DNA from 3 places in the Kitasatospora sp. NPDC059646 genome. Region 3 is predicted to be linked to each of the others. Evidence: riboswitches for the same ligand, from Rfam matches in the RefSeq annotation. Region 3 holds a riboswitch; each other region holds the start of a gene.
What was found. Region 3 has a riboswitch for cyclic di-AMP ahead of ACFV1L_RS35075 (peptidoglycan DD-metalloendopeptidase family protein). Riboswitches for the same ligand answer to the same signal wherever they lie in the genome.

Region 1 (7,458 bases), on a different contig from region 3:
CGGAGGACGTGGTCCGGCGCGTTGCCGGGCGGAGGGCCTCCGACTCGTACCCGAAGTGTCGGGTCCTGCCGCTTACTTGCTGGCGGCGAGTTCCTTCTTGGGCTCGGCCGCGGCGGCGGGCTTCGGCGGAGCGGACGCCTCCTGGAAGGCGTCGAACGGCTTCTCCATCTCCGAGAGGCCGACGGTCTCGCGCTTGAGGAACATCGCCAGCGTCCAGTCGGTGAAGACCCGGATCTTGCGGTTCATGGTGGGGACCATCGCGCCGTGGTACAGGCGGTGGAAGTACCAGGCGAGGCGGCCCTTGAGCTTGACCTTGCCGAACAGGATCGCCACGCCCTTGTGCAGGCCGAGGCCGGCCACCGCGCCGAGGTTCTTGTGCTTGTACTCGGCCTGCGGGAAGCCGCGCATGCCGGCCACCACGTTGTCGCCGAGGACGGCGGCCTGACGGACGGCGTGCTGCGCGTTCGGCGGGCACCAGGCGCCCTCACCGGCAGCCAGGTCGGGGACCTGGGCGTTGTCGCCGGCCGCCCACACGTAGTCGAAGCCCTGGACCTGCAGGGTCGGCTTGGTGTCGATGTGGCCGCGCGGGCCGAGCGGCAGGCCGAAGCGGGAGACGACCGGGTTCGGCTTCACGCCGGCGGTCCACACGATGGTGGAGGCGTCGAACTCCATGCCGTTCTTCAGCACCACGTGCTGGTCGACGCAGGAGTCCATCGAGGTCTCGATGTAGACCTCGATGTTGCGCTCCTCGAGCCGGCCCTTGGTCCACAGACCGAGGTCGGGGCCCATCTCGGGGAGGATGCGGTTGGCCGCCTCCACCACGATGAAGCGCATGTCGTCGCGGCTGACGGTCTTGTAGATCTTGGCGGCGTCGCGCGCCATGTCCTCGATCTCGGCGACCGTCTCGATGCCGGCGAAGCCGCCGCCGATGACGACGAAGGTCAGTGCCTTGCGGCGGACGTCCTCGTCCGTGGTGGACTCGGCCTTGTCCAGCTGCGCCATGACGTGGTTGCGGAGGCTGATCGCCTCTTCCACCGTCTTCATGCCGATGCCGTGCTCCGCCAGGCCCGGGATCGGGAAGGTGCGGGAGACCGAGCCGGTCGCCACGACCAGGTACTCGAAGGGCAGTTCGTAGGAGTCGCCCGCCGCGGGCTGGATGGTGGCGACCTTGCGGGCGTGGTCCACCTCGGTCACGTGACCGGTGAGCACCTCCGCCTTCTTCAGGGCGCTGCGCAGCGGCGCGACGAGGTTGCGGGGGGCGACGTTGCCGCCGGCCGCCTCCGGGAGGAAGGGCAGGTACGTCATGTACGACCGCGGGTCGACGACCGTGACGGTCGCTTCGCCGTAGCGCATCTTCTTGAGGATGCGCATCGCGGCATACAGGCCGACGTAACCACCGCCGACAATGAGGATGCGAGGACGCTCCGTGGTGCTCATATCCGAAAGTATCCACCCCCGCCTGACGGACCATTCGTGAGGCCCGTCACAAGCTCCTGGACACCGGGTGCTACACTGCGCGCCCACATTTCCGGGCCGGGGCGGTCCCTCCCGCTCCGCCCGACGCCCGCGGCGACCGGCGGGGCACCCGGTGCCGCGCTGAGCAGCAACGATCCTTGCGCCGCACGGGTTCCCGAGTGGGGTTTCGATTTCTGCCGCGTGAACGCCGGGTTGCCTGCGATCCCATGAACGACCCGCCCCGGGCGCCTTCGGTCCCACATATCGGACGGACCGGACACCGCGCTGGGCCGAAAGGCCCGATCGCCATGTGAAGAAATTCACGAAGCTTCTTCCGGCGACACGCCGGGAGGCCCCCGCCGGGCCTTCCGGCACCCGTGGCGAGGGCCTCCCGCGGCGTCCGGGTCAGGCGATCGACCAGGCGATGCCGTCGAGGATGTCGTGCTCCGAGACCAGCAGTTCGGCGGCCCCGGTGCGCTCCATGATTTCCAGCAGCACCAGCGCGCCGGCCGCGATCACGTCGACCCGGCCGGGGTGCATCACGGGGACGGCGGCCCGCTCGGCGTGCGAGGAGTGCAGCAGCCACTGCGCGGTCTCCCGGACCTGCTGGACGGTCAGCACCGCGTGGTGGATCCGCTCGGAGTCGTAGCCGGGCAGCTCCAGCGCGATCCCGGCGACCGTGGTGACGGTGCCGGCCAGGCCGACCAGGGTGGCGCCCTCGGTCAGCGGGACGCTCCCGGCGACGGTGTCCAGGGCGGCCCGGATGTCGGCCCGGGCGGCGGCGATCTGCTCCTCGGTGGGCTGCCCGCCCGCGAAGTGACGCTCCGTCATCCGCACGCAGCCGATGTCCATCGAGTGCGCGGCCCGCACGTCCTGCTCGCCGAGCACGAACTCGGTGGAGCCGCCGCCCAGGTCGAACACCAGGTAGGGCGGGCGGTGCGGGCCGCCGAGCAGCTCGCGGGTGGCGCCGGTGAAGGAGAGCCGGGCCTCCTCGTCGCCGCTGACCACGCTCGGAGTGATGCCGAGGATGTCCTTGACCCCCGCGGTGAACTCGGCGGCGTTCTCGGCGTCCCGGGAGGCCGAGGTGGCGACCATCCGGATCCGGTCCGGGCCGACGCCGTGCGCGGCGATGACCTCCGCGTACTCGCGGCAGGCCGCGAAGGTGCGGGCCAGCGCCTCGGGGTGCAGCCGGCCGGTCCGGTCGACGCCCTGGCCGAGCCGGACGATCAGCATCCGCCGGTCGAGGTCGGTGATCCCGCCGGTCTCGGGGTCGAGGTCGGCGATCAGCAGACGGATCGAGTTGGTGCCGCAGTCGATCGCGGCGACCCGGGTGGTGGTCACGACTCGTCGCCCTCCCCGGCTTCCTCCGCGGCCCTGCGGGCGGCGGCGCGCTCGGCCGTCAGCGCCTCCTTGGCGGCGATCACCGCGGCGTGGTCCTCGGCCTTGGCCCGGTTGCGGGCCACCCGCTCACCGGCGGCCTCGACCTCGGCCGGGCTGACGCACGGACCCTTGGCCCACCAGTCCTCCAGCATGCCGATCGCCTCGTCGCCCAGCGGGTTGACGCCCTCGCCGGCCGCCAGCGAGTGGCCGACCAGCACGTGCAGGCACTTGACCCGGTCCGGCATGCCGCCGGCGCTGGGGAAGCCCTCCAGCACCTCGATGGCGTCCCGGCGGGCGATGTAGTCCTCGTGCGCGGCGCGGTACTTGTCGGCGAGCTCGGGGTCCTCGGCGAGTCGGGCCGTCTGCTCCTTCATCACGCCGTCCGCCTCCAGGGTGCCGATCAGCGAGGCGGCCTTGGGGCAGGTCAGGTAGTAGAGCGTCGGGAACGGGGTGCCGTCGGGCAGCCGGGGCGCGGTCTCCACCACGTCCGGGTTGCCGCACGGGCAGCGGTGGGCGACGGCCCGCAGCCCGCGCGGCACCCGGCCGAGCTGGGCGGCGATGGCGGCGACGTCGTGGTCGGAGACGGCGGGTGCGTCGGACGCGGGAGGGTTCTGGTTGCTCATCAGGAGTCTGTTCGTCAGGTGGGGGGACGGGTGGGGTGGCGGGGCGTCAGGGACGGCCGGGCGGCGCCGCGAGGGCGGTGTCGGCGGCGTCGACCGAGTCCCAGAAGGCGGAGTACCAGGGCCGGACCGCCTTGGGCCGGCCGGCGGCGTCCGCCGAGGGCTGCTTCTCGCCCGGCGCGGGTGGCGGGGCGACCGAGACGAACGGGGTCTCGCCGGGCAGCGCGTAGTGCAGCCGGTCCCGGGCCTGCGCCTTGACGTACTCCGGGTCCTGCCAGCGGGCCTTGGCCCGGCGCAGTTCGTCGACCTGCTGGCGGGCGTGTTCGGCCTTGGCCCGCTGGTCGGCGATCTCCGCCCGCTGCGCGATGTACTGCCGGGTCGGATAGGCCAGGATCGCCACCAGCGAGCACAGCACGAGCACCAGCACGGTGGCCCGGCTGGTGAAGCGCGGGCGCGCCGCCAGTCCGGGAATCCTCCACTTGGCCATCTGGTCGCCCCTCCTGCGCATGCCGGTGCCCCGGCCCCACCCTACGCGGTGGAGGCCGGGGCACCGGTCACAACAGGCTCGGCGATCAGCCTTCGCTGTGCTCGCGTGTCCGCGGAGCGGCTGTGCCTACTTGTCCGCAGAGCGGAAGCGCGGGAACGCCGAGCGGCCCGCGTACTCCGCGGCGTCGTCGAGGATCTCCTCGATGCGCAGCAGCTGGTTGTACTTGGCGACGCGCTCGGAGCGGGCCGGGGCGCCGGTCTTGATCTGGCCGCAGTTGGTGGCGACGGCGAGGTCGGCGATGGTGACGTCCTCGGTCTCGCCGGAGCGGTGCGACATCATGCAGCGGTAGCCGTTGCGCTGGGCCAGCTCGACGGCGTCCAGGGTCTCGGTGAGCGAGCCGATCTGGTTGACCTTGACCAGCAGCGCGTTGGCGGTGCCGGTCTCGATGCCCTTGCGCAGGCGCTCCGGGTTGGTGACGAACAGGTCGTCGCCGACCAGCTGGACCTTGTCGCCGAGCTTGTCGGTGATGGCCTTCCAGCCGTCCCAGTCGGACTCGTCCAGCGGGTCCTCGATGGAGACCAGCGGGTAGGCGGCGACCAGCTCGGCGTAGTACTCGATCAGCTCGGCGGCCGACAGGGCCTTGCCCTCGAACTGGTAGGCGCCGTCCTTGTAGAACTCGGACGCGGCGACGTCCAGGGCGAGCGCGACGTCCTTGCCCGGGGTGTAGCCGGCCTTCTTGATGGCCTCGGTGATGAGGTCGAGGGCCTCGCGGTTGGAGTCCAGGTTCGGGGCGAAGCCGCCCTCGTCGCCCAGGCCGGTGGACAGCCCGCGCTCCTTCAGCACGCCCTTGAGGGTGTGGTAGACCTCGACGCCCCAGCGGACGGCCTCGGAGAAGGACTCCGCGCCGATCGGGGCGATCATGAACTCCTGGATGTCGACGTTGGAGTCCGCGTGCGAGCCGCCGTTGAGGATGTTCATCATCGGGACGGGCAGCACGTGGGCGTTCGGGCCGCCCAGGTAGCGGAACAGCGGCAGGTCGCTGGCCTCGGAGGCGGCGTGCGCCACGGCGAGCGAGACGCCGAGGATCGCGTTGGCGCCGAGCGAGGACTTGTCCGGGGTGGCGTCCAGGTCGAGCATGGCCTGGTCGATCAGGCGCTGCTCGGTGGCGTCGTAGCCGACCAGCTCGGGGCCGATCTGCTCGATGACGGCGAGGACGGCCTTCTCGACGCCCTTGCCGAAGTAGCGGTTCTTGTCGCCGTCGCGGAGCTCCAGCGCCTCGAAGGCGCCGGTGGAGGCACCCGACGGGACAGCCGCACGACCGGTGCTGCCGTCGTCGAGACCGACCTCGACCTCGACCGTGGGGTTGCCGCGGGAGTCGAGGATCTCACGGGCTACGACGACATCAATGGACGGCACGAGGCATCTCCTAGCGGAAGCGGATGTGTGGTCGTTACGCCCAGAGCCTAGCCGCAGACATGCCCGCGGCCACGCCCGGCCGGGCTCCGTCTCACCGTGTGGCCCGGCTACTCACTGGTAGTTCACCTGTTTGCCCGCCGACCGTCCGCCCCGGGCGGCGCGAACTGCGTTGCGCGCGCCGGGAGCGGACGGTTCGTCAGGGGTACGGCCGCCCGGGCGACCGTCAGAGCGAGAGCACCTGGCCGGGGACGATCAGGTCCGGGTCCGCGCCGATGACGCCGCGGTTGGCCTGGTAGAGCTGCTCCCAGCCGCCGGGGACGTTCCGGGCGGCGGCGATGCCGGACAGCGTGTCGCCCTCCTGCACGGTGAGCCGGGCGGCGCCGTTCTGCGGCTGCTGCTGGGCGGCCGGGGCGCTCTGCGCGGGGGTCTGCTTCGGGGTCTTGGCGGTCTTCGGCGCCTGCTGCTGCGCCGCCTTCGGGGCGGCCGCGCGCTGCTGGGAGCGGGAGGCGGTGTCCTGGGAGCTGCCGCCGCCCTTGGCCAGTCCGGCCTTGCCGGAGCAGACCGGCCAGGCGCCGGGGCCCTGCGAGGCGAGCACCCGCTCGGCGACCGCGATCTGCTCGGCGCGGCTCGCCCGGTCGGCGGTGGGGGCGTACTGGCCGCCGCCGTAGGCGCGCCAGGTGGAGGAGGAGAACTGCAGGCCGCCGTAGTACCCGTTCCCGGTGTTGATGCCCCAGTTGCCGCCGCTCTCGCACTGGGCGACGCGGTCCCAGGTGTCGACGGGCGCGGCTGCCGCTCCGGTGGCGGAGAGCAGGGGCAGGGCGAGACCGACGGAGGCGACGCCGGCGGCGGCGACGACCTTCTCGGCCTTGGTACTGCGACGGTGACGGCCGGTGCCGGTGAACAGCATGGTGCTTCCTCTCCGCACGCCTGCGAGGTGAGCTGTCGGGTTCGGACCGGGAGGTTGGCCCGGCCGCCGGCGGGACCGGACGCGGCTGCGTCCGCTCCCTGGCGGCTTCACCCCGAGCCGTCGGGGACTACGGCGTTCACACTTGGGTCCCCCGCTCCTGTCCGGGTCTGGTCGGTGTCCCGAGGGCGCGGTGGACAGGATTCGGCGTGCCGCGTTCGGGGCCCGCAGCTGCGGGCAAATCGGAGAGTAAGCAGAGCTGACGAGCAATCACAAGCTCATATCACCGGTATCACGTCGAAATTACGGACCTTCACTTCTCGTGCACAAACCGTCCATGTATGTCCGGAATCGCCCCGGACGGGGCGCATCGCGCGCCCCCGCCGGGGGTTCGGACAGTGCCGTGCTGGGGCGGGGTCCGGGGTCGCCGAAACCGGGTCAGCGGGGCGTGAAGGAGACCGGGAGTTCGCGCAGGCCGCGCATGATCAGCCCGCCCCGCCAACGGAGTTCGGCGGGATCGGCCGCCAACTGGAGGTCCGGCAGCCGTGTCAGCAGTGTGCCGATCGCGCGCTGCCCTTCGAGCCGGGCGAGCGGCGCGCCGATGCAGTAGTGGATGCCGTGACCGAATCCCAGGTGCGGATTGTCGGAGCGGGCCAGGTCCAGGGTGTTCTCGTCGGAGAACCGGGCCGGGTCGCGGTCCGCCGCGGCCAGCACCACCAGCACCGGGTCCCCCACCGGGATGTCCACGCCGCCGACGGTCAGCGGCCGGGTCGCGAACCGCCAGGTGGCCAGCTCCACCGGCCCGTCGTAGCGCAGCAGTTCCTCGATGCCGGTCTCCAGCAGACCGGACTCGCCGCGCCCCAGCGACTCCTGGAGCCGGGTGCGCTGGTCCGGGTTCCGCAGCAGGGCGTAGACCCCGTTGCCGATCAGGTTGATGGTGGTCTCGAAGCCGGCGAACAGCAGGATGAAGGCCATTGCCGCGGCCTCGTTCTCGGTCAGGTGCTCGCCGTGGTCACTGGCCCGGATCAGGCCGGAGATCAGGTCGTCGCCGAGGTCGGCCCGCTTGCGGTGGATCAGGTCGGCCAGGTAGCCGCGGATCTGCTTGACCGCGCGGCCCACTCCCCCGCGCTTGCCGCCGGTGTGACGGATCATCATGCCCGCCCAGTCCCGCAGGTCGTCCTGGTCCTCCGGCGGGA
Region 2 (7,458 bases), on a different contig from region 3:
TGCCGGTGATCTCCAAGGTGATGGTCGGGATGACGGTGGCCGGTTTCGGCTGGCTGCTGGTCTGGCGGCTGCGGGCGGCCCGCTGGACCTCGGCGACCACCTTCGACGCGGCGCTGTGCGCGCTGCTGGTCTTCACGGCGACCAGCCGGGTGATCAGCCCGCAGTACATGATCTGGCTGGTCGGACTGGCGGCGGTGTGCCTGACGGTGCGCGGCAGCAGCCAGCGGCCGGTGGCGGTGCTGGTGCTGGTCGCGACGGTGCTGACCACCTTCGAGTTCCCGGTGATGTTCGGCATGGTGAACCGCAGCGAGCTGCCCGGCGTGCTGGTGCTGACGGCCCGGAACCTGGTGCTGCTCGCGGCCACCGTGCTGTCGGCGTACCGGCTGTGGCGCTCCACCCGGCGGCGCGAGGCGCTGACCACGGTGGTGCTGCCGGCCGGGCGGGTGAGCCCGCAGTACCCGGTGCGGCCGGGCATCGCCTACGAGCAGGACCTGTTGGACGACCTCACCCCGGCGGACCGCGCCTGACGCTCCACCCGCCCTCCCACTGCCCTGCAAGTTTCTGAAAGCGCTTGCAGGGCAGTGCTTTTGGCTGCCACCATCGCCGGATGATCGACTACGACATCCTGATCGTCGGCGGCGTCGGCGTGGACACCATCGTGCGGGTGGACCGGCTGGAGGTCCCGCCCGGCCGCGACTCGGTGGGCGTGCCCCCGGTCCTCGACTACCCGGCGCACACCGGGAACGGCGTCGCACTCGCCTGCCACGCGCTGGGCCTGCGCACCAAGCTCGCCGACTTCCTCGGCGAGGACCCGCAGGGCGCCCTGGTGCTGGCCGAGTACGCCCGCCGCGGCCTGGACTTCAGCCACCTGCCCGCCCCGGCCGGCACCCCGCGCAGCGTCAACCTGGTCGACGCGGACGGCCTGCGGTTCTCCTTCTACGACGGCCGCCACCCGGCGGACGCCCGGCTGCCGCGCGAGTTCTGGCTGCCGCTGCTGGAGCGCTCGCGCCACGTCCACCTGTCGATCACCGGCGTCAACCGGGACATGTACCCGGACGTCGAACGCCTCGGCCGCTCCAGCTCCACCGACCTGCACGCCTGGGACGGCGAGAACGAGCACCACCGCCACTACGCGCTCCGCTCGGACGTGGTGTTCCTGTCCGCTGCGCGCCTCGCCAACCGCCCCGAGGCGGTGATGCGGTCGGTCCTGGAACAGGGCCGGGCCGAACTGGTGGTGGCCACCGCGGGCGCGCACGGCTCGTTCCTGCTCACCCGCGAGGACGAGGCGCCCCGGCACTTCCCGGCGGTGGACCCGGGCGCGCCGATCGTGGACAGCAACGGCGCGGGCGACGCGTTCGTCTCCGGCTTCCTGCACCGCCGGCTGGCGGGCCGCCCGGTCGAGGAGTGCATGCGGGCCGGCGCGGCGGCCGGCGCGTTCGCCTGCACCACGGCGGGCACCCACACCGCTTTCCTGGACGCGGCGGGCCTGGAGCGGGCGCTCGCGGGCTGAGCCGGTCAGGCCCCGAGGGTGGCCACCTCGGCCTCCCAGTCCTTGGTGAACTCGGCGACGCCCAGGCCCAGTTCGGCCCGGAAGGCGCGTTCGAGTCCGCCGCTGCCGTTCTGCCCGACGGCCCGGTACAGGGCCACCAGCCGCTCCGGGCCGTACCGCCGGGCGATCAGGTCGCAGGCCAGCCAGGACAGCTCGTAGGCCTGCGCGATGCCGGCCGAGCCGGCGGTGAACGCGTCGTCGGCGGGCAGTCCGCCGGGCAGCCGCCCGGCCCGGACGTCCTTGGCGAGTTCGGGGGCGATCTGCCGGACGGTCCGCCCGGCGCCCTGGTAGCCGGTGTAGTCGGCGACGCCCTCGGACAGCCACAGCGGCGTCCACGGCCTGGTGTCGGCCCGGGTGGCGACGTGGGTGGCCTCGTGGGTGACCACCACCCGCCGCCCGAGGTCGCTGAGCTGCCGGTACGCGTCGGGGTTGACCACGATCCGGTCGGCGGGGGTGTGCGTCGGCGCGCCGCCGACCGCCAGGGTGACTGCGGCTATCCCCTGGTAGGCGTCCGCGGAGACGTCCATCCGGCGGGCGAACTGCTGGACGGTGAGCGGTAGTTCGAGCAGCAGCCGGCCGGGCTTCCAGGGCCCCCAGACGGATTCGACGACCGGCATCGAGCGGTCGGCGAGGGCGGCCAGGTCGGCGAGTCCGGCGTCCTCGCCGAGGCCCAGCACCAGGCAGTGCTGCCCGCTCGCGGAGTGGACGGCGCCCAGGTCCCAGGGCGCGGCGGCACCGGTCGGCACCTCCCGGGCCACCCGCCAGCCGGTCCGGTCCCGGACGAGTTCGACCTGCCGTTCCAGCAGCGCCGGGTAGTCGTCCACGCCGGAGATCCGGTAGCCGAGCTCGGCGCCGACGGTCAGCCGGTCCACGCCGGGTGCGGGCTCGGTCAGCGTGGTCGGCCGCAGCGTGTACTCGGTGAACCGGATCGCGGCGGTCCGGGCGAGCAGCTCCCGGTCGGCCTCCTCGGCGCCCGGGGCCGTCGGCAGCCGGCCGGGGTCGCGCAGCAGGATCGCCTCCGCGCGCTGCGCCAGCGCCCGCGCGACGGCCTCCCGGGTGCCGGCCGGCGTGCCGGGGCCGGGCGGGGCGGCGGCCGCGCCGGGCCGCTCGGCGGGCCGGACCCGGGGCAGCGAGAGCTGGGCGGCGCACCCGGCGGCGGCCAGCAGGGCGGCCCGCCGGGACAGCGGCGCACCGACCCGCCGCGGGGCCTGCGGCAGGTCGGTGACCAGGGGCTCGTGCTGGTTCAGACCCGCACCACCGAGTTGACCGGCATCGCGCTGACGCTCTCGTAGCGGACCCGGGCGCCGGGGTGGGGCGCGTGCACGACGACACCGCCGCCGGCGTACATGCCGACGTGGTGCCTGTCCTTGAAGAAGATCACCAGGTCTCCGGGCCGGGCTTCGGCGAGGCTCACCCGCCGGCCGGCCGAGGCCTGCTCCTGCGAGGTCCGCGGCAGGGTCACTCCGGCCTGCCGCCACGCCCAGTACATCAGACCGGAGCAGTCGAACGTGCCCGGCCCGGTGGATCCGTACACGTACGGGGAGCCGATCTTCGAGACGGCGGCGCGCAGCGCGGCCGCGGCGCGTTCGGAGGCGGGGGGCTGGTCGCCGAGGTCGAGCCGGTCGGCGCCGCGGGCGGCGCGGGCCTGGGCGTCCCGGGCGTCCTCGTCGGCGAGCCTGGCCCGGTCGGCAGGGCCGAGCCGGCCCAGCAGCCGCTGGGCCTGGGCGAGGCGGCTGCGGACCTCCTCCTTGGCGGCGGCCAGCCGGTCCCGGGCCTGTTCGAGTTCGGCGAGCTTGGCGGTGGTCTCCTGGCGGCGCTGGTCGAGCCGGCGCTGCCGTTCCCGCAGGTCCCGCAGGATGTCGTTCTGGCGCTCGGTGGCCTGGCCGAGCGAGCGGGCGCCGGACAGGTAGGCGGCCGGGTCGTTGTCGAGCATCAGCCGGACGGTGGGGTCGATGCCCTGGGAGCGGTACTGGGCGGCGGCGACCGCGCCGAGGTCGGCGCGCAGCCGGTTGAGCTCGTCCTGTCCGGCGGCGACCTGCCCCTGGAGCGCGCCGGCCTCGGCCTGCAGCCGTTTCTGCTGCTCCAGCGCGGCGTTGTACCTCTCGGAGGCCTGCTCGGTCTCCTCGTACAGCCGGTCGACCTGCGCCTTGACCTCGCCGCGGTCCGGCGGGTCGGCCGGGGTGGCGGTGGCCGGGCCGACGCCGAGCTGGAGCACGCCGGCCGCGGCGGCCGTGAGCGCCAGGACGCGGGCGAGGCGCTGGACACCGGGCAGTGGGGGGCGACGGTGCACGGACACGTGCGACGACTCCGTTCCTGCGGCCGGCCTCCGCCGCCGCCCGCGGGTCGGGCGGCCGTCCGCACGGGGGGCCGGGGCAGAGGTTAGCGAGTCGGACGGATCCAGTCCAAACCCCGACAGCACCGAATATTTGACCGCGAATCGGACACCGGAACGAGCCCGCCGGGAACGGAAACGGCCCGGCGCCCCGCGCGGGGTACCGGGCCGGAGGCTCCGACGGTCCGTCAGATCCGGACGATCTTGTTGATCGGCATCACGGTGGCCGACTCGTAGCGGACCTGCGCGCCGGTGTGCGGGGCGTGCACGATCTGCCCGTTGCCGACGTACATGCCGACGTGGTGCTGGTCGCCGTAGTAGATGATCAGGTCGCCCGGCCGGGCGTTGGCGATGTTGGTGCCGAGGCTGGTGCCGGCGCCCGCCTGGGCCTGCGAGGTGCGCGGGATGGACACGCCCGCCTGGGCGTACGCCCACTGCATCAGACCGGAGCAGTCGAAGGTGGTCGGCCCGGCCGCACCGTACGAGTACCAGCTGCCGAGCTTGGACAGCGCGGCGCTCATCGCGGCGCCGGCGTAGCCGGCCGGGGCCGGGGCGGCGAGGTCGGCGCGGACGGTGTCGCGGGAGGCGCGCTCGGCCTGGCTGCGGGACTCGGAGGCGGCCTTGGCCTCGGCCGCGGCGAGCTCGTCGCGCTCCTTCTGGGTGAGCGTGTTGAGCAGCTCCTGCGCCTTGGCCAGCTTGGCCTGGACGTCCTCCTTCTCGGCCTTGAGGGCCTTGGTGGTGGTGTCCAGTTCGGCGAGCTTCTGCTCGGCCTCCTTGCGCTGGCCGTCGAGCTTGGCCTGCTCGGCCTTGAAGCTCTTGAGCAGGTCGGCCTGGGTGGCGCCGACGGTGCTGAGCGCGCCCGCCTGCCCGAGGAAGGTGTCGGGGCTGCTGGACAGCATCAGCTGCATGGTCTGCGGGATGTTGCCGCTGCGGTACTGCTCGGCGGCGATGGTGGCCAGGCTCTCCTGGACGGTGGTCACCTGGTCCTGCTGGCGGGCCAGCTGGTCCTGCAGCTGGGAGACCTGCTTCTGCAGGTTCTGCTGCTTCTCGACCGAGGCGTTGAGCGCTTCGGTCTTCACCTCGGCGTCTTCGTTGAGCTGGTCGACCTGCTGCTTGACCTGGTCCTTGGTGGGGGCCGGGTCGGCGTGCGCACCGGTCTGGGCGGACAGCGCCACGGCGGTGGCGGCAGCGGCAGTGAGAATCGAGACCCGGGCACGGCCGACGGGCTTGGGACGGCGATGGGACGCCACGAAGGCGGACTCCTTCTTCCTCACACCGCCTACCGGGTGAGCTGACGGGTTCGGGCCGGAAGAGATGCCCTACGGCGCCTCACCGCCCGCTGTCGCGGCCGACCCGGCGCCGATTCACCCCGGGGGAACGTGGTTCCCCGGCTCCGTTCGACAGCACCCCCGCAGGGGATCCCCGTCGGCGGATCGCGTTCTGACGACCCGCCCGCTGCGTCACGGACTCGGCGGCGACCTCCGCCGTCGCCCCCCATGGGCGATCGACTCTGCGGCGGTCGAGGCACGACCCTAGTAACCGATCCGTGATCCGTTCAAATCCTTGTCAGAAAAAAATCTGATTCTGAGTCAATTTCGATTGGGAAACTGACCGAAAGTAAGGGATTCGTTGCGCAGCGCGCAGCTTTTCCCTCCATTCGGCGCAGAAACGCAACGCCCGGACGTGTCGTAGATCACAGCAGGATCTCGACCCGTCCGGGCGTGTCACGTTGCGTCAGTTGTCGCCCTATAGGGCGTATGTCCGATTCTTCGGGGCGTCAGACCCGGCGGATGGTGAGGATCGGCAGGGTGTCGGCCTTCATGGTCTTCACCACGTCACCGGTGCGCGGCGCGTGCACCACCAGGCCGTTGCCGATGTACATGCCCACGTGGTGCGCGTCGTTGTAGTAGATGACCAGGTCGCCGGGCTGGGCGTTGTGCCAGTCCTTGCCCACGTTGGTGCCGACGGAGGCTTGCGACTGCGAGGTGCGCGGCAGCGAGACGCCGGCCTTCGCGTACGCCCACACCATCAGGCCGGAGCAGTCGAAGGTGTTCGGGCCGGTCGCGCCCCACACGTAGGCCGAGCCCTGCTTGCTGAGCGCCGCCGACACCGCGGTCGCCGCGTAGCCGCTGGCCGGCGGCAGGCTGGCCGGGTCGACCCGGGACGAGCTGCGCGAGGCGGCGCCGTCGCCGCCGCGCAGGATCGCGGCGCGGTCGGCGGCGGACAGCTGGCTGAGCAGCTTCTGCGCCTGCTGCAGCTTGTTCTGCACGTCGTTCTTGGCGTCGTTGAGCGCCTGGGTGGAGCTGTCCAGCTCCGCCAGGACGGCCGCGGCCTCCTGCTTCTGCTGGTCCAGCCGGCGCTGCTGGTCCTTCAGCGACCGAAGGGTCTCGGCCTGGGTGCTGGCGGCCTGGTCGAAGGAGGACGCCTGGTCCAGGTACTTGTCCGGGTCGGAGGAGAGCATCAGGCGCATCGACGGGTCGACGCTGCCCTGCCGGTACTGGTCGCCGGCCACCGCCGCCAGCCCGGAGGCCAGCTCGGTCAACTGCTCCTGGCCGCGGGCCACCTGGTCCTGCAGCTGGTCGGCCTGCTTGCGCAGCTGGTCGGCCTTCTCCTTGGCGCCGTTGTACTTCTCGGCGGCCTGCTCCTGCTCCTCCAGCAGCTTGTCGACCTGCGCCTTGACCTCGTCCTTGTTCGGCTGGGCCGGCGCGGCGTGCGCGCTCACCTGGGCCGACAGGGCGACCGCGGTCGCGGCGGCAGCGGTGAGCACGGTCACCCGGGCGCGACTCGGCTGCTTGGGACGGCGGTGGGAGGCCAAGGGGGGCTCCTTCTTCCTGCTGGACTCACCTGTTCGGGCGATAGTCCGGAATATAGGTTTGACGCCAGACCCTAGTGAAGTCCCCGCCCCCGCGTCCACTCCCCGGAGGCTCCCGGATCCGCTTCCCCGGCCCCTTCACCACACCGACACACTCCGGCCGCCCGAACGCCCCTGACCTGCCGTCAGTCCGGTCAGCTGCGCGACAGCCGGTTCAGCAGCAGCACCGAGGCCACCGGACGGGCGCCGGCCTTGCGGACCCCGTCCGCGACCTCCTTGTCGGTGGAGACCACCACCACCGGCCGCCCCTGCGGCTCGGCCCGCACCAGGCGGCGGATCAGCTCGTCCGCGGTCTCCCCGGTCCGGCTGAACCGGACCCGCACGCCGCGCGGCGGGGCCATGATCACCGGCACGTCGAGGTCCTGGCCGTCGAACACGCAGGTCACCTCCGCCTGGGTCCGCTGCGCCAGCATCGCCAGACCGCCCAGCAGCCTCAACCGCTGCTGCTCCAGCGGAAGTTGCGGGTACCCGGTCTTGGTCACGTTGTAGCCGTCCACCACCAGGTGGACCTGCGGGATGGCCAGCAGCTGGTCCAGCAGCGCCGGGTCGTCCTCGGCCAGGCCGCGCCGGGCCACGTCGTGCGGGGAGGCCGAACCGGGCTCCACCGCCTCCACCAGGTCGGCCGGGCGCAGTGCCGTCACCGGCAGCGCCAGCTCCCGCTGCAGGCCCTGCGCGGACTGCAGCACGGTGTCCAGCAGCAGGCGC
Region 3 (7,458 bases):
GACTTGGCCAGCTCGATCGCGTCGTCCCGGCCGGAGCCGGAGCGGCCGGCCTCGCCGGCCTGGACGCGCTTGTAGTGGTTGTAGACCGCGACCGACAGCGCCTTCTTGGCGAGGTCCTGGCCGACCACGTACTGGTCCAGGAACTCGTAGATCTCGCGGGGCTTCGGGAGTTCCTCGAAGCGCACCTCGGAGCTCTCGGCGAGCTCCTCCTCGATGATCTCGTTGCACAGGTCGATGCACTCGTCGCAGATGTACACGCCTGGCCCGGCGATCAGCTTCTTCACCTGCTTCTGCGACTTGCCGCAGAACGAGCACTTGAGCAGGTCGCCACCGTCTCCGATGCGTGCCACGAGGTGCTTCCCCTTCGCCAGGGGCCCCGCGGGGGTCGGGGCCTGGTGCTGTGAGACCGGCTGCGCCGTCGGCGGTCGGTCTGGTATCCGACGGTACTCTGCCGAGCCGCTGTTTCCGCCGACTTCGACCGGTCTGCCCTACGCCCTGGGCGAATTGATACCGAACAGATGCCGTCGCGGGTGCATGACCCGACAGCCATTGTGCCGGTGCGGAGGCCCCGACCGGAACGCCCCGGGGCGGGGCGTACGTCACGTACGCACCGCCCCGGGGCGAGGGTTCAGTCGGTGAACGAGTTCTTCCGGGTCGAGACGATCTGGTCGATCAGCCCGTACTCCAGCGCCTCCTCGGCGGTCAGGATCTTGTCGCGCTCGATGTCCTCGCGGACCTGCTCGACCTCCTTGTTGGAGTGCTTGGCCAGCATGGTCTCCAGCTGCTCGCGCATCCGGAAGATCTCCTTGGCTTGGATCTCCAGGTCCGACACCTGGCCGCGGCCGGTCTCGGTGTACGGCTGGTGGATCAGCACCCGGGCGTTCGGCAGCGCCATCCGCTTGCCGGGGGTGCCGGCGGCCAGGATGACCGCGGCGGCCGAGGCGGCCTGGCCCATGCAGACCGTCTGGATGTCCGGCTTCACGAACTGCATGGTGTCGTAGATCGCCGTCAGCGCGGTGAACGAGCCGCCCGGGGAGTTGATGTAGACCGAGATGTCGCGGTCCGGGTCCATCGACTCCAGGCAGATCAGCTGCGCCATGATGTCGTTCGCGGAGACGTCGTCCACCTGCGAGCCGAGGAAGATGATGCGCTCCTCGAACAGCTTGGCGTACGGGTCGTACTCGCGGATGCCCTGCGAGGTGCGCTCGACGAACCGCGGGACGATGTAGCGGCCCTCGGCCCGCATGTCCTCCAGGCGGGCCTTGGCACCGGACAGGCTGGGGATGTTCATGTTCTCTGGTCCTCCGAAGCGTGCGGTCTGGGTTCCGATGCCGGTCAGCCGGCCAGGCCGGCGCCGGTGCCGCCGCCGCCGGGGACGTCCGCGGCGCTGTGCATGATGTCGTCGATCAGGCCGTACGCCTTGGCCTCCTCCGGCGTGAACCAGCGGTCACGGTCGGAGTCCGCGGTGATCTGCTCGAAGGACTGGCCGCTGTGGTGGGCGATCAGCTCCGACATCCGCTTCTTGGTGCGCAGCAGCTGCTCGGCCTGGATCCGGATGTCGGTGGCGGAGCCGCCGAGGCCCGCGGAGGGCTGGTGCATCAGGATGTTGGCGTTCGGCAGCGAGAAGCGCTTGCCCTTCGCGCCCGCGGTCAGCAGGAACTGGCCCATCGAGGCGGCCATGCCCATGGCGATGGTGACCACGTCGTTCTTGATGTACTGCATGGTGTCGTAGATCGCCATGCCCGCCGAGATGGATCCACCCGGGGAGTTGATGTAGAGGTAGATGTCCTTCTCGGGGTCCGCCGCGAGCAGCAGGAGCTGGGCGGTGATCTTGTTGGCGATGTCGTCGTCGACCTGCTGGCCGAGGAAGATGATGCGCTCGTTGAGCAGCCGGTTGTAGACCTGGTCGCCCAGGCCGCCGCCCACGTCGCCGCCGGCGGCGTGCGGTGCCATCGGGCCAGGCATCTGCATCTGCGGGAACGTCACTTAGCCACCTGCTCAGTCGATCTGCGTGTGTGTCGCTGTCCACCGACCCTAACGCGCAGGCCCCGCCGCTGAATCCCCCACGCAGAACTGTTCGCTGTGAGCGCAGGGTGAGCAGGCCGAACGGGAACGGGCCCGGGCACCGTGCGGTGCCCGGGCCCGTTCCCGGTCTGACGCACCGTCGGATTCCCGACGGTCAGGAGGCTCAGGCCTCCTTGGCCTCCTCGGCCTCGGCCTCGGCGACGACGGCCTCGGCCGCCTCCTCCTCGTCGTCCTCGAACGAGACGACCTCACCGTTGGTGTCGGTGACCTTGGCGGCCTCGACGACCAGGGCCAGCGCCTTGCCGCGGGCGACCTCGCCGACCAGCAGCTGCACCTGGCCGCCCTGGACGACCTGCTGGGCGAACTGGTCCGGGGTCAGGCCGGAGCCGGCGGCGCGACGGATGAGGTGCTCGGTGAGCTCCTCCTGGTTGACGCCCAGCTCCTCGTTCTTGACGATCTGGTCCAGCACGAACTGGGTCTTGATGCCCTTCTTCGCCTGCTCCTCGGTCTCCTTCTCGAAGTCCTCGCGGGACTTGTCCTGGGAGGCGAGGTAGGTGTCGAGGGTCAGGCCCATCGGCTCCAGCTGGTGGTGCTCCAGGTTGTGCTTGCGGGTGCCGATCTCGTCCGCGAGCAGCTTCTCCGGGTACTCCATCTCGACGCGCTGCAGCAGCTCGTCGAGGACCTTCTCCTGGGCCTGGGTGGCCTGGTCGAACTCCTTCATCCGCTCGAGGCGCTTGCGCGAGTCCTCGCGCAGCTCCTCCAGGGTGTCGAACTCGCTGGCCAGCTGCGCGAACTCGTCGTCCAGCTCGGGGAGTTCCTTCTCCTGGACGGTGGTCACGGTGACGGTGACCTCGGAGTCCTTGCCGACCTGCGTGCCGCCCTTGAGGGTGGTGGTGAAGGTCTTGGACTCGCCGGCGGACAGGCCGACGACGGCCTCGTCGATGCCGTCCAGCAGGCGGCCGGAGCCGATCTCGTAGCTCACGCCGGTGGCGGTGCCGTCCTCCGGCACCTCACCGTCGACCTTGGCCTCCAGGTCGATGACCACGACGTCGCCCTCGGCGGCGGCGCGCTCGACGTCCTTCACGGAGCTGAAGCGCTCGCGCAGCTGCTGCAGCGACTTCTCGATGTCCTCGTCGGTGACCTCGACCGGGTCCACCACGACGGCGATCTCGGCGAAGTCCGGCAGGGTGACCTCGGGGCGCACGTCGACCTCGGCGGTGAACTTCAGGTCACCGCCGTCGACCAGGTTCTCGACACCGGCGATGTCCGTGATGTCGGGCTGGCCCAGCACGTCGATCTGGCCCTCGTCGACGGCCTGCGTGTAGAAGCGCGGAAGCGCGTCGTTGACGGCCTCCTCCAGCACAGCGCCCCGGCCGAAGCGCTGGTCGATGACCCGGTTCGGGATCTTGCCCTTGCGGAAGCCCGGGACGGTGACCTGCTGGTTGATCTTCTTGTACGCCGCGTCGAGGCTGGGCTTGAGCTCCTCGAAGGGCACCTCGACGGTGAGTCGAACCCGGGTCGGGTTCAGAGTCTCGACGGCGCTCTTCACGGTTGGGTCTCCTAGGGGGCTTGCGGTCAGGGCGATAGGCGGTTGGGGCTGCAATGCTGTCCGTACTACCGCCAGCGGTCCATCCTACCGGTACCACGAAAGCGACTGTGCCCGGCACCGGCTCCGGGTCCGCGCGACCTCCAACGCCCGCGCCCGCGGCGACAGACGACAACAGGGCCCCGCCACCGACGGGACCCTGCCGCACGGTCGGGGTGACCGGATTCGAACCGACGGCCTTCCGCTCCCAAAGCGGACGCGCTACCAACCTGCGCCACACCCCGTGGTGCCGAGCAGAAGAGTACACGTCGGCCCGCCTCCGACCGGGGCGATATCGGCGAGCCGACAACGCGGAAGGAGTGTGCATTCCACCGGCCCGAGCAGGTAGGCTGTCCGCGTCCCCGTCACCGCGGCGCGCGGTGCGGGCACTCCTTTGCGGGTGTAGCTCAATGGTAGAGCCCCAGTCTTCCAAACTGGTCACGCGAGTTCGATTCTCGTCACCCGCTCCACGCGGCCGACGGCCCCGACTGCCCACGCAGTCGGGGCCGTCGCCGTTCCCGGGCCTCCGGGCCCGCCGCCCCGGCAGCCCGAAGGCCCCGGACAGCGGGGCTGTCCGGGGCCTTCGAGGGGTGGGCGACGATCAGACGTTGACGCCGTGGGCCGCCAGGTAGGCGACCGGGTCGATGTCGGAGCCGTAGTCCGGGGTGGTGCGGATCTCGAAGTGCAGGTGCGGGCCGGTCACGTTGCCGGTCGCGCCGGAGAGACCGATCTGCTGACCCGCCGTCACGGACTGGCCGGCCGAGACGGAGATCGAGGAGAGGTGGGCGTACTGGGCGTACTTGCCGTCGGCCAGCTTGATGATGACCTGGTTGCCGTAGGCGCCGCCGTTGCCGGCGGAGACCACGGTGCCGGCGGCGACGGCCTTGAGGCTGGTGCCGGTAGCGACCGGGAAGTCGATGCCGGTGTGGTAGCCGCTGGACCAGTTGGAGCCGGCCACCTTGTAACCGGTGGTGACCTTGCCCGGCGCCGGGGCGACGTAGGCGGCGGACGAGCTGGTGGTCGCCGCGGTCGTGGTGGTGGTGGTGGAGGCCTTCGGGGCCGCCTGCTGGGTCTTGGCGGTGCCGGTGGCGGCCGTCTTCGCGGTGGTCGACGCGGTGGTGTCGGCCTGCTTGGGGGCGGCCTTCGGCGCCGCGGCCTTGGCGGCGGTGTCCGAGGAGGCGGACGCGGCCGGGGCCTTGGCGGCGGGGGCGGCGGCCTGGCCGTTGATGGTCAGGTGCTGGCCCGGGTAGATGAGGTCGGGGTTGCCGCCGACCACGGAACGGTTGTCCTGGTACAGCTTCTCCCAGCCGCCGTCGACGTGCTGGGCGTCGGCGATCTTGGACAGGGTGTCGCCGGCGGCGACCCGGTAGCTGTGCGCGGCGGCGCGCTGGGCGCCGTCGGCGTGGTCGGCGACCGGCTTGGCGTCCACCGAGACGTTGGACCACTGCTGGGCGCCGCCCTGGTGGTCGGTGGTGTGCGCGGAGGCGGCGGTGACCGGGAGGCCGACCGCGGCGCCGGCCACGCCGGTGGCGATGGCGATGCGGACGATGGTGGTCAGGCGCGGCTTGCGGTGCTTGCCCTGAGCGGACATGAAGCGTTCCTCTCCGACGCCTGCGAGGTGAGCTGTCGGGTTCGGGCGAGAGTTGCCCGGCCGCAGAACTGCGGCTTCACCCCGAGCCGTTCCCGGTGTGTCCGGGCCCGGCGTCCTACCTGTGGTTCCCCCGCTCCTGCCGTGGCGTGGTTTCTGGTCGGCACCGGACGACGGCAGGACTAGGCGTTCCGTCCGGTGGCCCGCCCGGACCATGGCCGGGCTGCGGAGGAAGCAAAACCCACGGCTCGGGAGGCTGGCAAACGCCGATCGGCCCCGCTCCCGAGATCGGGAAGGGGCTGACGGTCCACCAGGTCACGCTGCGCCCACCGGCTCGCTGCGGTGTGCGTACGGGATCATGACGGTGCGCCTACGAGCCCCGCACGGTGGGCGACTTCGGCCACCGTGCGCGTTCGGGCGCGGACCCGGCGTGACCGGCCGGGTGACCCTGGTCACCCGCGGGCAGGCCGAAGGGACGGTGCGAGGGAGCCTCCCGCCCGTCGTGGAGTGCCGCCGGGGAGCCGACGGGGCGTCAGCCCGCGATCGACGCGATGGCCTTGGACACCGAGGTGAGGAACTGCTGGATCGGGCCGGCCATGGTCGACTGGCTGAGCATGAAGCCGAACAGGGCGGCGACGATGGCGTGCCCGGTCTTCAGCTGCTTGTTGCGAATGAAGATCGCGACGATGATGCCGAACAGGACAAGCGCGGAGACGGAGAAGGCCACCGGGACTCACTTCCTCGATTCGTGGCGGGGGTTCGGGTGGAAACCGTCGATGGCTCCCAGGCGGAAACCGGCCCCTGCCCCCCGTGTCCCCACCACTCCATCCGGACTCAGTGTGGTCGCTCGTGCGGACTGCGTAAAGGACTTGCCCGGTTGCCCGGGCTCCCAACCCGCCTGGTAGGACTGATTTTCGCCGACCGCGACGATAGCAACCGGGTTCTGACGGCCCGTCGGCGGGCGGTGGTCCGCCCCGGCCGGCGCGGCAAACCGGCAGGCAGATCCGGGAGCGGGCCACGGGCCGGGCGGCGCGCCGGAATTGGCCGAAGATCAACGCCCGGGTTTGACACTCCGTGGGCACTCCGCGCTCACCGCATCTGCGCACGACGGCGGTTCAGCGGCGCCAGATCAGCATGACCGCGCGGTCGTCGTTGACGTGCTTGGCGACGGTGTCGATCAACCGGACCGCGGCGCCGGACCGGACCGGCACCGGGGCGGCGGCCACCAGCCGGTCGGCCTCCCCCATCAACCGGTCCATGCCCTCGGCGAGGTCGCGGCCGGGGATCTCCACCATGCCGTCGGTGCACAGCATCAGCACGTCGCCGGGGCCCAGGACGCCGCGCACCCCTTCGAACTTGGCCTCGTCGTAGACGCCGAGCAGCGGGCCCTCGGCCTCCTTGACCTCCCAGTGCCCGGCGCCGGCCAGCCGGTGCATGCCGGGCAGGTGCCCGGCGGAGAGCAGTTCGTACTCGCCGGTGTCCAGGTCGACCACCAGGTGGACGGCGGTGGCGAAGCCCTCCGCCCAGTCCTGGCGCAGCAGGTAGCCGTTGGCGGCGGGGAGGAAGTCGTGGGCGGGCAGCGAGCCGAGCAGTCCGCCGAAGGCGCCGGACAGCAGCAGGGCTCGGCTGCCGGCGTCCATGCCCTTGCCGGAGACGTCGGCGAGGACGGCCTCCAGCATCCGGCCGCCGGGGCCGGTGCGGGCGGCGACCATGAAGTCGCCGGAGAAGGACTGGCCGCCGGCCGGGCGCAGCGCGGTGTCGGTGTGCCAGCCGTCGGGCAGGCGCGGGACGCGGCCCTGGACCCGGATCCGCTCGCGCAGGTCGAACAGCATGGTGGAGCCGCCGCGCCAGGGCACGCCGATCCGGCGGCGGAACTGGGCGACCAGCAGTCCGGCGACGCCGACCGCGCCGACCACCAGCGCGGCTCCGGGGGTGACGCCGTGCGCGTAGGCCTCGGGCCGGTCGCTGGCGACGCGCTCCCCGGTGTGCACCAGGGACTCGGTGATCAGCCCGGCGGCCGCGACGGCGTACAGCAGCACCAGGGTGCCGGGGCGCAGCAGCAGGGCGCCGGCCAGCACCGGCAGCACCAGGGCGGTGGGCGGGGCCCAGTCCGGCAGCAGGATGTTCAGCAGTACCAGGACGGGCACCGCGAGGGCGAGCGCGGCGAACGCCCACCAGTCGGCGCCGTCGCCGCGGAAGTAGTCGACCCCGGTGCGGCGCAGCCTGCGCCGGGCCCGGTACAGCGCCGCGCGCAGCCGGG

Region 1: linked by a shared signal. The riboswitch ahead of ACFV1L_RS05605 (transglycosylase family protein) and the one ahead of ACFV1L_RS35075 (peptidoglycan DD-metalloendopeptidase family protein) in region 3 are both predicted to bind cyclic di-AMP.
Region 2: linked by a shared signal. The riboswitch ahead of ACFV1L_RS27375 (NlpC/P60 family protein) and the one ahead of ACFV1L_RS35075 (peptidoglycan DD-metalloendopeptidase family protein) in region 3 are both predicted to bind cyclic di-AMP.

What each region holds. Positions count from the first base shown of each region.
Region 1 covers NZ_JBHWDS010000006.1:21,109-28,566, reverse strand. Annotated here, with positions in the region: gene ACFV1L_RS05630 (NAD(P)/FAD-dependent oxidoreductase) at 73-1,437, opposite strand; gene ACFV1L_RS05625 (exopolyphosphatase) at 1,861-2,796, opposite strand; gene ACFV1L_RS05620 (DUF501 domain-containing protein) at 2,793-3,458, opposite strand; gene ACFV1L_RS05615 (septum formation initiator family protein) at 3,505-3,942, opposite strand; gene eno (phosphopyruvate hydratase) at 4,069-5,358, opposite strand; gene ACFV1L_RS05605 (transglycosylase family protein) at 5,582-6,265, opposite strand; cyclic di-AMP (ydaO/yuaA leader) riboswitch at 6,269-6,449, opposite strand; gene ACFV1L_RS05600 (cytochrome P450) at 6,701-7,458, opposite strand, start outside.
Region 2 covers NZ_JBHWDS010000046.1:43,667-51,124, forward strand. Annotated here, with positions in the region: gene ACFV1L_RS27355 (glycosyltransferase 87 family protein) at 1-527, shown strand, start outside; gene ACFV1L_RS27360 (carbohydrate kinase family protein) at 608-1,510, shown strand; gene ACFV1L_RS27365 (hypothetical protein) at 1,516-2,421, opposite strand; gene ACFV1L_RS27370 (NlpC/P60 family protein) at 2,793-3,845, opposite strand; gene ACFV1L_RS27375 (NlpC/P60 family protein) at 4,070-5,131, opposite strand; cyclic di-AMP (ydaO/yuaA leader) riboswitch at 5,142-5,322, opposite strand; gene ACFV1L_RS27380 (NlpC/P60 family protein) at 5,659-6,696, opposite strand; gene ACFV1L_RS27385 (NYN domain-containing protein) at 6,888-7,458, opposite strand, start outside.
Region 3 covers NZ_JBHWDS010000085.1:7,886-15,343, reverse strand. Annotated here, with positions in the region: gene clpX (ATP-dependent Clp protease ATP-binding subunit ClpX) at 1-350, opposite strand, end outside; gene ACFV1L_RS35100 (ATP-dependent Clp protease proteolytic subunit) at 629-1,291, opposite strand; gene ACFV1L_RS35095 (ATP-dependent Clp protease proteolytic subunit) at 1,336-1,965, opposite strand; gene tig (trigger factor) at 2,189-3,574, opposite strand; tRNA gene ACFV1L_RS35085 (tRNA-Pro) at 3,782-3,855, opposite strand; tRNA gene ACFV1L_RS35080 (tRNA-Gly) at 4,007-4,080, shown strand; gene ACFV1L_RS35075 (peptidoglycan DD-metalloendopeptidase family protein) at 4,212-5,201, opposite strand; cyclic di-AMP (ydaO/yuaA leader) riboswitch at 5,204-5,358, opposite strand; gene ACFV1L_RS35070 (hypothetical protein) at 5,731-5,925, opposite strand; gene ACFV1L_RS35065 (PP2C family protein-serine/threonine phosphatase) at 6,314-7,458, opposite strand, start outside.